2 regions of the Devosia sp. Z11_6 genome follow, and region 2 is predicted to be linked to the other one. Evidence: predicted binding sites of a transcription regulator. Region 2 holds the regulator's gene; the other holds the start of a gene.

Region 1 (7,969 bases), on a different contig from region 2:
CGTCCTGGTGTCGGGCGGGCAATATGATCGGCTGCTCGAGCGCCTTGGCGCTACGGCGCCCATCGCCGCCTCCGGCTGCGCCGTGTGGGTTGATCGTTTGGAGGCCGAGTTAGCGCAATGACCGGCCTTACCCTTGCCGTGCCCTCCAAAGGGCGTCTTGAAGAGCAAACCCGCGACTGGTTCGCCGCCCGCGGCCTCGAGATCACCCGCCCCGGCGGCGCGCGCTCTTATCTGGGCGCAGTGGACGGACACCCCGAGATCACCGTGCGCTTTTACCCTGCGGCCGAGATTGCGCGCGAATTGATCCGCGGCACCATCGATCTGGGCGTCACCGGGCTCGACCTGATCCACGAAACCAGCGAAGTCGGGCCGGCCGCCGTCGCGGTTGCCGCCGAGCTGGGTTTTGGCAATGCCGATGTGGTGGTCGCAGTGCCCGATAGCTGGATCGATGTCACTCATCTCCATGATCTGGCCGATGTCGCTTCCGACTTCCGCTCCCGCCACGGCCGTTGGCTGCGCATTGCCACCAAATATATCACCGTCACCCGCCAGCATTTCGCCCGCGCCGGCATTGCCGAATACCGGACGGTGGAAAGCCTCGGGGCCACTGAAGCCGCGCCCGCATCCGGGGTGGCCGATATCATCGTCGATATCACCAGTACCGGCTCGACCCTTGCCGCCAACGGCCTGCGCGTATTGGAAGACGGCGTGATGTTGCGCAGCCAGGCCTGCCTGTTTGTGTCGCGTGGCGCCGATTGGACGCCCGAGCGTCGCGTGGCGCTCGAGAACATATTGGGCACGTTAGGGGCCGCCGCCGACTTCTAGCGCTGCGCCCCATTGCCAGCCCTCCCCATTGGCGGCTAAGCCAAGTGCCGACTCTTCCGCCCGCCGCCTAACCCCCGGACCCTGATATGCTGCTCGATCCCCTTGTGCTGCTGGCGCTCGCTGGCGCTGGCATGCTGGCTGGCTTTGTTGACGCCATTGCCGGGGGAGGGGGTATGATCTCGCTGCCCGCGCTGCTTTCGGCCGGCGTGCCGCCCGTGGCCGCGCTCGCGACCAACAAGCTGCAGGGCGTGGTGGGAACGAGCCTTGCGGCGCTGACCTATTGGCGGCGCGGCTTTGTCACCCTGCGCAAGCTGGTCCCGTCACTCTTCACCACCTATGCCGGCAGCCTTGTTGGCGCTCTCGTGGTCAAGCAGATCGACGTGACCCTACTCGATGTCGCGGTGCCGGTGGCGCTGATCGGGGTGGCGCTGTATTTCCTTTTCGCCCCCAACTTGTCCGACCTCGACCGCGCGCCGCGCCTGCGCTTTGAGCTTTTCGTGCCGCTGATGGGCTTTGTGCTCGGCTTTTACGATGGGGTGTTCGGTCCGGGCACTGGCTCGTTCTTCACCATCGGCTTTGTGATGCTGTTCGGGCTCGGCATTACCCGCGCTGCCGGCAACACCAAGATCCTCAACCTGACCTCAAACCTGTCGGCCCTGATCATCTTCATCATCGCCGGGGACGTGGTCTGGCCAGCCGCCATCGCCATGTCGGTTGGCCAGGTCGTGGGCGGCTATGCCGGCGCGCGCATCGGCATCCGGTTCGGGGCCAAGATCATCCGCCCGCTGGTGGTGGTCGTCTCGATCATCCTCGCCCTGCGCCTGCTGATCTTCCGCTAAAAAACCTAGTCCTCGGGCTCCAGCCCGGCGGCCTGGCGCAGCGCCGCGTTGATGCGCTCCTGCCAGCCCGGCCCATCCTCCTGAAAATGCTCCAGCACCGCCCGGTCGAGCCGCAGCGACACCAGTTCCTTGCCACCCGGTGGCGTAGCCGCCTTGGCGGGTGCCGCAGGTGCAGCTGGTTTGCTCGTGGCGCTCTTGAAGGCGGCTTCCGCCTGGTCGTAAGCGCTTCCGCGTCGTGGCGTCCGCATACAATCCTCGTGGGTTGAGAGCCCTCACTCTAGCGCGGGATCGGCGCAAGAAAAAGGCGCAGTGTTTCCACTGCGCCTTTCCAACCAAGATCGTGACTGGGAAGAAACGATCCTGAATTTTTTGCCTGAATGGCTGGACTAGAAGTCCATGCCGCCCATGCCGCCCATGCCGCCGCCGCCCGGCATTGCCGGTGCTGCGTCCTTGGGAGCCTCGACGATGAGGGCTTCGGTGGTGATCAGCAGCGAAGCAACCGAAGCTGCGTCCTGCAGAGCCGTGCGAACCACCTTGACCGGGTCGATAACGCCCAGCTGCACCAGATCGCCATACTCGCCGGTTGCGGCGTTGTAGCCGAAGGTGAGCGAGGAGTTCTCGAGGATCTTGCCCACAACTACGGAGCCTTCAGCGCCGGCGTTATTGGCAATGGTGCGTACGGGCTCCTGCAGAGCGCGCTTGACGATGGCGATACCAGCGTCCTGGTCGGCGTTGATGCCCTTGACGGTCATTGCGTTGGAAGCGCGCAGCAGCGCCACGCCACCACCAGCAACAATGCCTTCTTCAACGGCAGCACGGGTTGCGTTCAGAGCGTCGTCGACGCGGTCCTTGCGCTCCTTGACTTCCACTTCCGTGGAGCCGCCGACGCGGATCACGGCAACACCGCCAGCGAGCTTGGCCAGGCGTTCCTGCAGCTTTTCCTTGTCGTAGTCCGAAGTGGTTTCCTCGATCTGCGCCTTGATCTGGCCAACGCGACCCTGGATGTCTTCCTGGGTGCCGGCACCATCAACGATCGTGGTGTTTTCCTTGGTGATCTCGACGCGCTTGGCAGTGCCCAGCATGTCGATGGTCACGTTCTCGAGCTTGATGCCGAGATCTTCGGAGATCACCTGGCCACCGGTCAGGATGGCGATGTCTTCCAGCATGGCCTTGCGGCGGTCGCCAAAGCCAGGAGCCTTGACGGCAGCAACCTTGAGACCACCGCGCAGACGGTTGACGACGAGGGTCGCAAGAGCCTCACCTTCAATGTCTTCGGCAATGATCAGCAGCGGGCGCTGGCTCTGCACAACCGACTCGAGGATCGGCAGGATGGCCTGCAGGTTCGAGAGCTTCTTTTCGTGCAGGAGGATCACGGGATCTTCCAGAACGGCAGTCATCTTCTCGGCATTGGTCACGAAATAGGGGCTGAGATAGCCACGGTCGAACTGCATGCCTTCAACGACATCGAGCTCGGTCTCGGCAGTCTTGGCTTCCTCGACGGTGATCACACCCTCGTTGCCGACCTTCTGCATGGCTTCGGCAATCATGTCGCCGATGGACGATTCGCCATTGGCCGAAATGGTGCCGACCTGGGCGACTTCGGACGACGACTTGATCTTGGACGAAGCGGCCTTGAGCGAAGCCACGACTTCTTCCACGGCCATGTCGATGCCGCGCTTGAGATCCATTGGGTTGAAGCCGGCGGCAACAGCCTTGACGCCTTCAACAACAATGGCCTGACCCAGAACGGTCGCGGTGGTGGTGCCGTCGCCGGCGATATCGTTGGTCTTGGAGGCGACCGAACGCAGCAACTGCGCGCCCAGGTTCTCGAACTTGTCTTCCAGTTCGATTTCCTTGGCAACGGTCACGCCGTCCTTGGTGATGCGCGGAGCACCGAAGGACTTTTCGATAACGACGTTACGACCCTTGGGGCCCAGGGTCACCTTGACCGCATTGGCCAGGATGTTGACGCCACGCAGCATCTTGTCGCGCGCGTCGGTGGAGAACTTTACTTCTTTAGCTGCCATGTGAGGCGCTCCTTAAAGTGCAGACAGGGAAAAGGGCAGGGAAGCGGGCTATTTGACTGAGCAAATCGCCTTACGCTTCGACGATGCCCATGATGTCGGATTCTTTCATGATCAGCAGGTCTTCACCGTCGACCTTGACTTCGGTGCCGCTCCACTTGCCAAACAGCACGCGGTCGCCGGCCTTGACGTCCAGCGCCACAACCTTGCCGCTGTCATCGCGGGCACCTGGGCCAACTGCAACAATAACGCCTTCGGAGGGCTTTTCCTTGGCGGTGTCGGGAATGATGATCCCGCCTTTAGTCTTTTCCTCGCTGTCGAGACGGCGGACGACCACGCGGTCGTGGAGGGGACGGAAGCTCATGATTGCTCCTATAGCATCATCGGGACTGCAAATTCGCGCCCTTTGGCACTCACCGAGTGAGAGTGCTAACAGGGTGTCGCTGATATATGCAGGGGGCGCATCCGAGTCAAGCCGGGGCAGGGTGAACCCCGGGCGGGGATGATGCGTTGAGCACCGATACGCACAGCTAGAAAGGCACGAGATCATGACCGTTCAATGTCTTGATAAGGACATCAAGATCCGGCCGGCCGAAGGCCGCGTCCACGTCATCTTCGATGACGCGGAAATTGCCGATTCCATCCGGGCGCTGGAAGTCGATGAGCCCGGCTCCCCGCTGCGCATTTACCTGCCGCGCGAGGACATCCAGCCCGGTATTCTCGAGGCCACCGACACCCACACCACCTGCCCCTATAAGGGCGAGGCCTCCTACTACACCATCAAGACCCTGACGGCGACTGCCGAGGATGCTGCCTGGTATTATCCCGATCCTTGTCCACTGGTGGAGCCCATCCGCGATATGATCGCCTTCTGGGGCGACAAGATCGAATATCGCCGCACAGCGGTTTAACCGCCATTGCGGGTTGCCTTGGGGCTTTCATCGCCCCAGGGCTTGGGGCATAAGGGAAGCCATGAACACACCAGCTCAACCCCTCCAGATCCGCCTGCGCCTCAAGGGCGGCAGTGGCCAGAACGCCAATTGGCAATGGGAACTGCTCGATGCCGCCGGCGCCGTTGTCAAATCCGGCAGCGCCATGGGCCCCGAACACAAGGCCTTCGCCACCGCCCGCCAGGCCAAGGAAAAACTCGAAAAAGCCGCTGCCAACTAAGCCAGCGCAAACGAGACGCAAGTGACACTTTCCGGCGGGGCCAACCCGGCTTTTTCTCCACCTGCCACGGTTGCTCCGCTACGCGGCATCACCCTCAAGGTTGCTTCGGTCTGCGTTTTCGTAGCGATGTCGGCCCTGATCAAGGCGGCCGAGAACATCCCCGCGGGCGAACTCGTGTTCTACCGCTGCTTTTTCGCCATCGTGCCGGTGCTGGTTTATCTCGCGTGGCAGGGCAATCTGCGTTTCGGCCTGCACACCAACAATCCGTTCGGCCATGTGCTGCGTGGCCTCATCGGCATCGCCTCCATGGGCCTGAGCTTTTACGGGCTCACCATGCTGCCGCTGCCCGAGGCCATTGCCATTGGCTATGCCGCGCCGCTGGTCGTGGTGGTGCTGGGCGCCGTGCTGCTCAAGGAGCGGGTGCAGCTTTACCGCTGGACGGCGGTGATCGTGGGCCTCGTCGGCGTGATCATCATGCTTTGGCCGCGGCTCACCATCCTGAGCGGGCAAACCGCCATGGGCACCGGCGAAACCCTGGGGGCGCTCGCCGCGCTGCTTGCTGCCATCTTTTCGGCCTTTGCCATGATGCAGGTGCGCCGCCTCGTGCAAACCGAGCGCACCGAAACCATCGTGCTGTATTTCTTCATCACCGGCTCGGTGCTGTCGCTGTTGACCCTGCCGTTCGGCTGGGTTTGGCCGACGCTGGAGCAGACGGTGATCCTCGTCCTGGCGGGCATTGCCGGCGGCGTCGGGCAAATCCTCCTCACTGCCAGCTATCGCCATGCCGAAATGTCGGTGATCGCTCCGTTCGAATATACCTCGCTGCTGCTCGGCCTGGCGGTGGGTTACTTCGCTTTCGGCGACATCCCGACGCTGCCCATGCTGGGCGGCGCTGCGATCGTGATCGCCTCGGGCATCTTCATCATCTTCCGCGAGCACCGCCTGGGGCTCGATCGGAACAAGGCCCGCCAGGCCAGCAGCCTTTAGGCCGCATTGCCGGGGACGCGATAGCGCGATTGCACCAGGCCCGATGGAAAGGCCTGGGTTTCCACATGCTCGAGCACCAGGTCGGCCCCAAGCGGCCCGAACAGGGGAATGCCCTCGCCGATCAACACCGGAATACGGCTAATCACCAGATCCTCGATCAGCCCGGCGCGCAAAAACGCCTGGATCAGTTTGCCGCCATCCACATAAGCCGCGCGCCAGCCCCGGCCCGCGACCCGCTGCATCGCCTCCTCGGGCGTTGCATCCACAATCTCGACTTTGTCGGCAATCTCCTCGGGCAGATCGGTCTGGGTGATGCTGCCGCTCAGCACCAGCACGGGCTTGGAATAAAACCACGGCCGGAAATGCTTGATCACCTCATAGGTGCCGCGCCCCATGATCACCCCATCCACTCGTTCCATATGGGCGTTGAAACCGTGATCCTCGCCAAGCGTCGGGTAATCCGTCAGCCAGGCGATGTCGTCATTCTTGCGCGCGATAAAGCCATCCAGGCTGGTGCCGATAAACACATGACCAGTGGTCACAACTCACCTCCATTGCTGAACCGGGCTTGATCTAAATCCGTGCCCTGTCAAACCCTGGCAGCAGGCTAGCTGGCCACCTCCAGCCCAGCCCAGCCCTGGCGCTTGCGGTAGATGGTCGAGGGGCTGATCTCCAGGGCCGCTGCCGCCAGCGAGATATTGCCGCCAAAGCTGGCAATGGCATCCTCGATGATGCGCTGTTCCTGCTCCCACATTGGCCGCACCGGCGAACGGCGCTCGGCCCGATTGCCGCCGGGGCCCAGTTCGCCCACTGCAGCGCTCGAAGCCACCATGGCCGCACTGACCTCGCCGCCATCGGCGAGCACGGCGATGCGCCGCATCAGATTCTCCAATTGCCGCACATTGCCGGGCCATTCCGATCCGCCCAGCACCGCAACCGCCTCGGGCGAAAACCCGGAGAACTGCTTGCCCTGCTCGCGCCCGAACCGCTCAAGGAAATGGCGGGCGAGGGGCAACACGTCGCTTGGCCGTTGCCGCAGCGGCGGCAGGTGGATCGGCAACACATGCAGCCGGTAAAACAGGTCTTCGCGCAATTGGCGGGTTTCGATCAGCTGCGTCAGCGGCTCCTTGGTGGCGCAAACCACTCGTATATCGAGCGCGTTGGTTGGCGCCTCGCCCTCGCCAGTGATCCGGCCGGTCTGCAACAGGTGCAGCAGCTTGGCCTGCAGTTCGGGGTCGAGTTGCGCAACTTCGTCAAGAAACAGCGTGCCGCCATCCGCCCGCCGCGCCGCGCCCACGCCATCCGAGCCGGCGCCGAACAATTCGCGTGCCAGGGAATCAGCGTCGGCTGCCGCGCAGTTCACCACGACCATGGGGCGGCCAGCGCGTGGGCTGCTGCCATGCAGCGCCTCGGCGCACAAATTCTTGCCAGTGCCGCTTTCCCCGGTGATGAACACCGGGGCAGGGGAAGGCGCGATCCGCATGATCTGCTCGTAAACGGCCTGCATCGCCCCTGAGCCACCCACAAAGCCGGCAAAGTCGGCCGAGGGCGGGGGCAGGGCGGGCTCACCCAAAAGGGCACTGGCCTTGCCGTGGCGCTGTGCCAACTCGCCGATTCGCGTCAACAGCGTCGCCCCGTCAACCGGCTTGGTCAGGCAATCATGCGCCCCAGCCCGCATCGCCACCAGCGATGCCGACACCGAACCACCATCCGACAGGGCAATCACCAGCGCGCCATCGGCCAGTTTGACCAGTCGCGCCATCGCCTCGTCAGTGCCGGGATCTTCAAGGCTTCCGAGATCCACCAGCACCAGGTCAAAGGCTTCGCGCCGCAAGGTTTCCGCCCCGGTCCGGCCGCAGGCCGCCAGGGCAAGCTGTGGCGCTGGCCGCAATTGCCCCGAGAGAGCTTCTTTGAGATGCCGCACCGATCGCTGATCACGCTCGATCAGGAGCAGCCGGCCCGGCACTGCCAGGGGTCCCCCAGTGTTTGTCCGCATTGCGGCTTTGCCTTTGGTATAGTTCGACGCCCGCCGATTGTTCTCCAACAGGGTAAATATTCCGTTCCAGCCCGGGCCGGGGCGATGCTAAGAACATTGGGGCCGAATCCCGGCGTCCGTTAGGGGAT
Region 2 (7,969 bases):
TGTCGAAGACCTCGACCGGTGCGGCGAGGGCGGAAACGGTGGTGCCGCGCAGGCCGAGCGTGTCGGGTGTATAATATACCAGCGCATGGCCGCGCGCCTGAGCTTCGAGCATCATGGCAAAGGTGGAGTCGCCGGCGGGATTGATGCTGGCAATGGGGTCCATCTGGACGGCGATCTTGAGTGACATGCAGAGGTCCTAGGAAGCGTCGAAAGCGTTGATGTGATGGCGCGGCCAAGCCCAGGGCGCAAGGAAAATCACGTCAAAGCGCAGATTGGCTTGGGCATAGGCGGGGTGGCGCGAGAGCCAGTAGTGGGCGGCGCGGCTGATGCGGGCCTGGTTCACCTGGGTGAGCGCCTCGCCTTCCTGGGCTCTCGAAGCACGCGCCTTGACCTCAACAAAGACCGTGGTGCCCCAACGCTGGGCGATCAAGTCGATTTCGCCAAGCGGGGTTTTGTGGCGGCGGGCAAGAATGCGGTAGAGCTTGAGCTGGAGAAAGAGCGCGGCCAGGGCTTCAGCGCGTTCGCCCCCGCGGTTGGCGCGCTGGCGGGCGCGGCTGGGTTCAGTCGGTGGCTTTAAGGGCGAGGGCGGCATCATAGACCTCCTTGCGCTTGAGCCCAAAGCGGGCGGTGACAGCGTCAACCGCGGCGCGGAGGGGCTGGTCGGCCATTTCGGCAAGGAGCGCGGCCTGCCAATCGGCCGCGTCGGGGGCCGGAGCTTCGGCCGCGCCGGCGACAACGATAACGGCTTCGCCCTTGGTATCGCCTTCGGCGAAGCTCTCAGCGAGTTCGGCCAGAGTGCCGCGCTGCACGCGTTCGAAGCGCTTGGTGAGCTCGAGGGCGACGGCCGCTTGCCGGTCCGGACCGAGAATTTCGGCCATAGCCACCAAAGTATCGTCGAGGCGGCGCGGGGATTCGTAGAACACCAGAGTTTCACGTGAAACCGAAAGGGCGGCAAGCGCGGTGGCGCGAGCGCCCGCCTTGGCCGGCAAAAAGCCGTGAAAGGCAAAGGCGTCGGTCGGCAGGCCCGCGACGACAAGAGCGGAAAGAAGTGCTGAGGCGCCGGGGACGGCAAAGACCGGCAGGTCGGCGGCGGCCAGGGCGCGGATCAGGGGAAAGCCGGGATCGGAAAGCAAGGGCGTGCCGGCGTCGGAAATCAGCGCCAGGGCTTCGCCGGCGGCGATGCGCGCAACGATGTCGTCCGCCTTGGCGCGTTCATTGTGTTCGTGCAGCGCCACGCGACGGGTCTTGATGCCGTAATGATCGAGCAGGCGCGCGGACATGCGGGTGTCCTCGCACAGTACCGCGGCTGCGGCGGCGAGGGTTTCAAGGGCGCGGATGGTGATGTCGCGCAGATTGCCGATGGGGGTAGCAACCACGTAAAGGCCGGGCGCCAGGGGTGGGGCCTCGAGCTTGGTGCCGGCGATGAAGAACTCTGAACTCATGGGCGCAAGGCTAGCACGCAGGCGCGCGCCACCCAATCGCTAAGCGGCAAGATCGGCAACGACGGCGTCGAGCACCGGCCAGCCGCGATCGGTGACGCGGATATTGCCGTTGGGCAGGGTTTCCACAAAGCCATAGCCCTTGAGATCCTCGATCTGGCGCTGGCTGATGCGGCGCCCCGACAGCGCGGTGAAGCGCTGGGGCGATATGCCTTCCTTGAGGCGCAGGCCCATGACGAGGAATTCGTCGCCCTGCTCTTCCCAGGTCAACACATCATCGGTGACGAGGCCATGGCCCTGCGCCAGCACCTTTTCCTGCCACTTGAAGGGCAGCTTTTCGGCGGCGGTGGCGTGGCGCTGGTTGTTGATCAAGAGGCGCCCATGCGCGCCGGGGCCGATGCCGGCATATTCGCCATAGCGCCAGTAGAGCATGTTGTGCTGGCTTTCCTGGCCGGGGCGGGCGTGGTTGGAAATCTCATAGGCGGGCAGGCCGGCGGAGGCCGTGAGTTCCTGAGTCAGCTCATAGAAATCGGCGGACAGATCCTCATCGGGCATAATGAGCTTGCCGGCGCGATGCAGGTCGAAATAGCGCGTGCCCTGCTCGATGGTGAGCTGGTAGAGCGAGATATGGCCACGCGCGAGCCAGAGGCCTTCCTTGAGCTCGTCTTCCCAATCCTCGAGGGTTTGACCGGGGCGGGCATAGATCAGATCGAAGCTCGAGCGATCAAAGATCGACTGGGCGATGCGCACGGCAGCGATAGCTTCATCGACGGTGTGGCGGCGGCCGAGGTCAGCCAACGGCTTGTCGCGCAGGGACTGCACGCCGAGCGAGACACGGTTGATGCCGGCGGAACGAAAACCCTTGAAGCGGTCTACTTCGACGCTGGTGGGATTGGCTTCGAGCGTGATCTCGGCGCGTGGTTCGACCGTCCAATGGGCGGCGATGGTATCGAGAATGGTGCCGACGGCCCACGGGCTCATCAGCGAGGGCGTGCCGCCGCCAAAAAAGATCGACTGCACGACCCGGCCGGGAGTGAGGCTGGCGGTATGGGCAATCTCGCGCTGATAGGCGGCGACAAAGGCCTGCTCATCGAGCGGGCCGCGATGCACATGGGAATTGAAATCGCAGTAGGGGCACTTGGCCGCGCAAAAGGGCCAGTGCACATAAACGCCAAAGAGGTCGTTACGGCTCATGCGGCAGCCCCCTCATGTGGGTTGGTGGCGTGGCAGCGATTGGCGGGCACGCGATCAAGCCTGCTCAATTTGGCCCTCGACGAATTTGGCAAAGGCGCGGGCGCGGTGGGAGAGACCCTCCTGACCCGGAGCCCAGCCATGTTTGACGCGCGAGGGCATTTCGCCAAAGGTGACGTCGAAGCCTTCGGGCATGAAGACGGGATCAAAGCCGAAGCCGACATCGCCGCGTGGCGGCCAGACCAGTGTGCCATCGATGCGGCCCTCGTAGAGGGCGTCGCGGCCATCGGGATGGGCGAGGCAAAGCGTGGCGCGGAAGGAGCCGTGGCGCTGGGCTGGCGTTGTGGCATTGGCAGCCTGGAGGGCATCCTCGACGCGCTTCATGCCGTGATTAAAGTCGCGGTTGGGGCCGGCCCAATTGGCGGTGTAGACGCCGGGATCGCCGCCCAGCGCATCCACGCACAGGCCGGAATCATCGGACAGGGCCAGCATATTGGCGGCGCTCGCGGCGGCATGGGCCTTGATGCGGGCGTTTTCGGCAAAACTGGTGCCGGTTTCATCGGGCTCGGGCAGATCAAGCTGCGCGGCCGAGATCAGCTCGAGCCCGAAGGGGGCAAACAATTCCCGGAATTCGGCCAGCTTGCCGGCATTGTGCGACGCCAGCACGAGGCGGTCACCAGCGCGAAGACGGGGAATGGCGGTCATTTGGGGGATCCTTGCCGGGCCTTGCTGCGCCCGGCCGAGGCGCGGGCGGATTGATCAAGGGCGCGCGCCACATCATGCCAGATGGGGCAATTGGTGCCGGGCGTGCTGCGGCCGCTTGCCTGGGGGGCAGTCGTGGCGGCGCCGCTTTTCTTGCCGAAAAACAGGTTCATGCTTGCAGTGCTGCTGTTTGAAGGCGGGTGAGTTCGGCGATGCCGGTTTCGGCCAGGCCCATGAGCTGGTCGAGCTCGTCGCGGCTGAACGGGGCGCCTTCGGCGGTGCCCTGGATTTCCACGAACTTGCCCGAGCCGGTCATAACGAAATTGGCATCGGTATGGGCTTCGACATCTTCAAGATAATCGAGATCGAGCACCGGGGTGCCGCGATAGATGCCGCAGGACACGGCGGCCACGGAATCGCGCAAGGCCGGACCGCGGGTAAGCTTGCGCTCCTCCATCCAGCGGATGGCATCGGCAAGCGCGATATAAGCGCCGGTGATGGCGGCGGTGCGGGTACCGCCATCGGCTTCGAGTACGTCGCAATCGAGGGTGACCTGGTTTTCGCCCAGCATGGGGAGATCCACCACGGCGCGCAGCGAGCGACCGATGAGGCGCTGGATTTCCTGGGTGCGGCCCGATTGCTTGCCGGCGGTCGCTTCGCGGCGGGTGCGCGAGCCGGTGGCGCGGGGCAGCATGCCGTATTCGGCAGTGACCCAGCCCTGGCCCTTGTTGCGCAGCCAGCCCGGCAGATTGGTTTCCACCGAAGCGGTCACCAGAACCTTGGTATCGCCGAACGAGACAAGGCAGGATCCCTCGGCTTTCAGCGAAACATTGCGCTCGATGGAAATCGCGCGCATCTGGTTGGGTTCGCGTCCGGAAGGGCGCATAGGCAATCACCTTGGCAGTAAAAAACAGTTAACCGCCTCTTAACCCTCTCTGCAGGTCCTCACAAGCCAGGCTGGCTTGGCGAATGGCCGCAATGCCCCTAAATGAATGGGGAGGGTTAAAGCCGACAATTTGAACGAATATGATGGTCAAGCCACCCGAAGACTTTCTCGCCGTCCTCAATACGCGCAGCCAGGATATCTTCCGGCGCATCGTGGAGCGCTATCTCGACACGGGCCAGCCGGTGGGTTCGCGTGATCTGAGCCGCATGCTGCAACTGGGCCTGTCGCCCGCTTCGGTGCGCAATGTGATGGCCGATCTCGAGGATCTCGGGCTGATTGCCGCACCCCATGTTTCGGCCGGGCGCGCGCCCACCCAGGAGGGCCTGCGCTTTTTCGTTGATGCGATGCTGGAAGTGGGTGCCGTCGACGAGCGCGAGCGCAATCGCATTGCCCAGCACATCGCCGAAACCGCGCAGGGCGGGCAGGTGGAAGACCTCCTCGCCGAGGCCAGCCAGCTGCTGTCGGGGCTAAGCCAGGGCGCGGGCGTGGTGATCGCGACCAAAGCGGATATGGTGCTCAAGCACATCGAATTTGTCCGGCTCGACCAAGCTCGCGCGATGGCGATCCTGGTGGGGGAGGACGGGCAGGTGGAAAACCGCATCCTGCCCCTGCCCCCGGGCCTGACCGCCAGTGCGCTGCAACAGGCCAGCAATTACCTTGCCCATCATGTGGTGGGGCGCACCATTGCGGAAGCGCGCAAGGCGCTGGGCGAGCAGCGCGCCGAGCAGCGGACGGAACTGGACGAGCTGACCCAAAAGCTGGTTGATTCCGGGATCGCGACACTGAGCCAGCCATCGCCGGCGGCGCAGCCCACGGTGATCGTGCGGGGCCGGGCCAATCTGTTGAATGACACCATGGCGTCCGAAGACATGGCGCGCATGCGACAGCTATTCGACGAACTCGAAAGCAAGGACGGGTTGCTGGAGCTCTTGGGAGATGCGGAAAACGCCCAGGGCGTGCGCATCTTTATCGGCTCGGAAAACAAGTTGTTTTCCCTTTCGGGATCTTCGGTGATCCTGAGCCCCTACAAGGACGCCAATGACAAGGTGGTGGGCGTGCTTGGGGTTATCGGGCCGACGCGGCTCAATTATGCCCGTATCGTGCCGGTGGTGGACTATACCGCCAATGTCATCACCTCGATGATGGCGCGCAAGGGGCGCGGCTAGGGAGGGTTGAAAAAGCCGGTGCATTGACCGATATCGGGGGCAAATTCATTCCCAATGCGAAAGCTTGCCCTTATGAGCGACGAAAACACCTCGCCCAGCGAAGAATTCGAGATCGAAACGCCCGTACCGGAAAGCGAAGTGGATCCCGTGGAAGCCTTGCGCGCCGAGAATGCCGAGCTCAAGGACCGGGTGCTGCGCACGGCAGCGGAGATGGAAAACCTGCGCAAGCGCATGGAACGCGATATTGCCGATACGCGCTCCTATGCCATTTCCGGGTTTGCCCGCGACATGCTCTCGGCCACCGATGCACTGAGCCGGGCGCTGATGGTGCTGCCGCCCGAAGCGCGCGAATCGGGCGATGCCACGACCAAGTCCCTGATCGAGGGCATCGAGATGACCGAGCGCGAAATGCAGCGCCTGCTGGCCAAGCATGGCGTCAAGCCGATCGAAGCCGAAGGACAGAAGTTCGATCCGCACAAGCACCAGGCGATGTTTGAAGTGCCCGATCCCAGCCATCCCGAAGGGACGGTGGTGCAGGTGGTGCAGACCGGCTTTGCCATCGGCGATCGCGTGCTGCGCCCGGCGATGGTTGGTGTGGCCAAGGGTGGCCCCCGCGCCGCAGACGGCGCCGAAACTGTTGATAAATCAGCCTGATTGCTTAGGTACGGTTCTGAAAATCCCCGCTTTGGCGGGGATTTTTGTTTGTAGGGAGTGGGGAGGGCCCGCTACCCTAAAATATCCCTGCTCATCAGGCGGCCGATGCCCGCGTCCTGCATTTGGGTCCAGGCTTGTTGCAGTGAACCATTGCTGTCGATGGCGCGGCTGGCGTCTTCGATCACGCTGACATCGAGGCCCGCCTCGGCGGCATCGAGCGCGGTCCAGGCGACGCAGAAATCGGTGGCGAGACCCGCAACATAGATCTTGGCGAGGCGCCGTTCGGCGAGATAGCCGCCCAGGCCGGTGCGGGTGCGGCGGTCGGCTTCCTGGAAGCCGGAATAGGAATCAACGCCGCGGTTATAGCCCTTGCGGATGGTCAGCTGCGCATGGGGGATATCGAGATCGGCCGAAATCTGCGCGCCGTGGGTGTCCCAAACGCAATGGTCGGGCCACAGGACCTGGGTGCCATAGGGCAACTCGATGGTTTGGAAGGGTTGGGTGCCGGGATGCTGACTGGCAAAGGAGATGTGATCGGCGGGGTGCCAGTCCTGGGTCAGCACCACATGGGTAAAGCGGCGGGCCAGCTGGTTGATCAGCGGCACGATTTCGTCACCGCCGGGCACGGCAAGGCTGCCGCCGGGCAGGAAATCATTTTGCACATCCACCACGATCAGAACGTCATGCGGGGTGATGTCGAAGGTCATGTGGCATCCTTGCTTGGGCGGTGAATCCAGCTGGCGCGGAGCAAGCCGCGCACGGAATTACCGAGATAAATGGCGTCGGCGCTTGCCAGGTCATCAAGGGTCAGGCGCGCCTCCCTCGCTGCGCCGGTTGCGAGCAGTTCAGCACGCAAGGTGCCGGGCAGCAAGCCGGCCTCGAGCGGCGGGGTGAGGAGCACGCCGCCCTGGCGCAGGAACAGGGAGGTAATGGAGCCTTCGGTCAGCTCGCCGCGCTCGTTGAGAAAGACGACTTCGTCGACGCCAAGCGCGGCCGCGGCGCGCTGGCGCGGCTCGTCGTAAAAAGCGCGGTTGGTGGTTTTATGCGCCAGCCAGAGCGAGCCGGAATCGAGCCGCTCCTCGGCAACCGCGAAGCGGAACAGCGCCGGGTTGGCCGGCAACGGGGTGGCGGACAGGCCGAGCCCCGTCACCTGGTCGAGAGTAAGGCGCACCCGCATGGCCGGCTCGCTCCAGCCGGCAGCGATGTCGGTGAGGAGGCTTGTTGCGGCGTAGCGGTCGAACGGCATGTTGAAATATTGCGCGGAAGCGGCGATGCGATCGAGATGGCGCTCGAGCAGCCAAAAGCTCGTGGTGTTGGTCCAGCGCAGGGTTTCGATCAGGCAGATGGGTGGGCTCTTGTCCGCAAGAAAAGCCATTTTCAGCAGTGCTTCCTCATATTCGTCCTCGGCCACCGAGTCGGCAACGATGCCCCCGCCGATGCCGATTTCCCCCTGCCCCTCCCCGTCGATCACAGCGGTGCGGATCGCGACGTTGAGCGTAAGGTCCCCATTGGGGGCGAAATAGCCGATCGAGCCGGTGTAAAGCCCACGCGGTTCGGCCTCCACCGCGGCGATGATTTCCATGGCCCGCAGTTTTGGCGCCCCGGTGATGGAGCCGCAGGGGAAGAGCTGGGCCAGCAGCTGGGTGGTGCACACATCGGGCAAGCGCTGCGCGGTGATGCCCGAGGTCATGGTGTGGAGCGTGCGCAGGGTTTGCACCGAAAAGAGGTCGGTGACCTGCACCGAGCCGACGGCGCTGATGCGGGACAGATCGTTGCGCAAGAGATCAACGATCATCAGGTTTTCGGCGCGGTTCTTGGGATCGGCGGCGAGGGCCGCGCGGCCCGCTTCGTCCTGTGCAATGGTGCCGGCG

What was found. Region 2 encodes HrcA, which represses chaperone genes, less so after heat shock. Its sites were predicted from a motif close to GTTAGCACTCNCNNNNNGNGAGTGCTAAC; they were not measured.
Region 1: the regulator HrcA is predicted to act here: its motif matches at 4,094-4,122, upstream of groES (co-chaperone GroES).

Annotation. Positions count from the first base shown of each region.
Region 1 covers NZ_JBYUNQ010000005.1:138,647-146,615, reverse strand. Annotated here, with positions in the region: gene AC3YMN_RS15310 (ATP phosphoribosyltransferase regulatory subunit) at 1-121, shown strand, start outside; gene hisG (ATP phosphoribosyltransferase) at 118-825, shown strand; gene AC3YMN_RS15300 (TSUP family transporter) at 912-1,664, shown strand; gene AC3YMN_RS15295 (BrnA antitoxin family protein) at 1,670-1,912, opposite strand; gene groL (chaperonin GroEL) at 2,051-3,691, opposite strand; gene groES (co-chaperone GroES) at 3,762-4,052, opposite strand; gene AC3YMN_RS15280 (DUF427 domain-containing protein) at 4,237-4,599, shown strand; gene AC3YMN_RS15275 (hypothetical protein) at 4,661-4,858, shown strand; gene AC3YMN_RS15270 (DMT family transporter) at 4,880-5,845, shown strand; gene AC3YMN_RS15265 (dihydrofolate reductase family protein) at 5,842-6,387, opposite strand; gene AC3YMN_RS15260 (sigma-54-dependent transcriptional regulator) at 6,453-7,841, opposite strand.
Region 2 covers NZ_JBYUNQ010000002.1:416,214-424,182, forward strand. Annotated here, with positions in the region: gene gshB (glutathione synthase) at 1-187, opposite strand, end outside; gene AC3YMN_RS07210 (YraN family protein) at 197-592, opposite strand; gene rsmI (16S rRNA (cytidine(1402)-2'-O)-methyltransferase) at 561-1,442, opposite strand; gene hemW (radical SAM family heme chaperone HemW) at 1,482-2,633, opposite strand; gene AC3YMN_RS07225 (non-canonical purine NTP pyrophosphatase) at 2,688-3,335, opposite strand; gene AC3YMN_RS07230 (hypothetical protein) at 3,332-3,505, opposite strand; gene rph (ribonuclease PH) at 3,502-4,218, opposite strand; gene hrcA (heat-inducible transcriptional repressor HrcA) at 4,362-5,444, shown strand; gene grpE (nucleotide exchange factor GrpE) at 5,517-6,098, shown strand; gene pncA (bifunctional nicotinamidase/pyrazinamidase) at 6,170-6,805, opposite strand; gene pabB (aminodeoxychorismate synthase component I) at 6,802-7,969, opposite strand, start outside.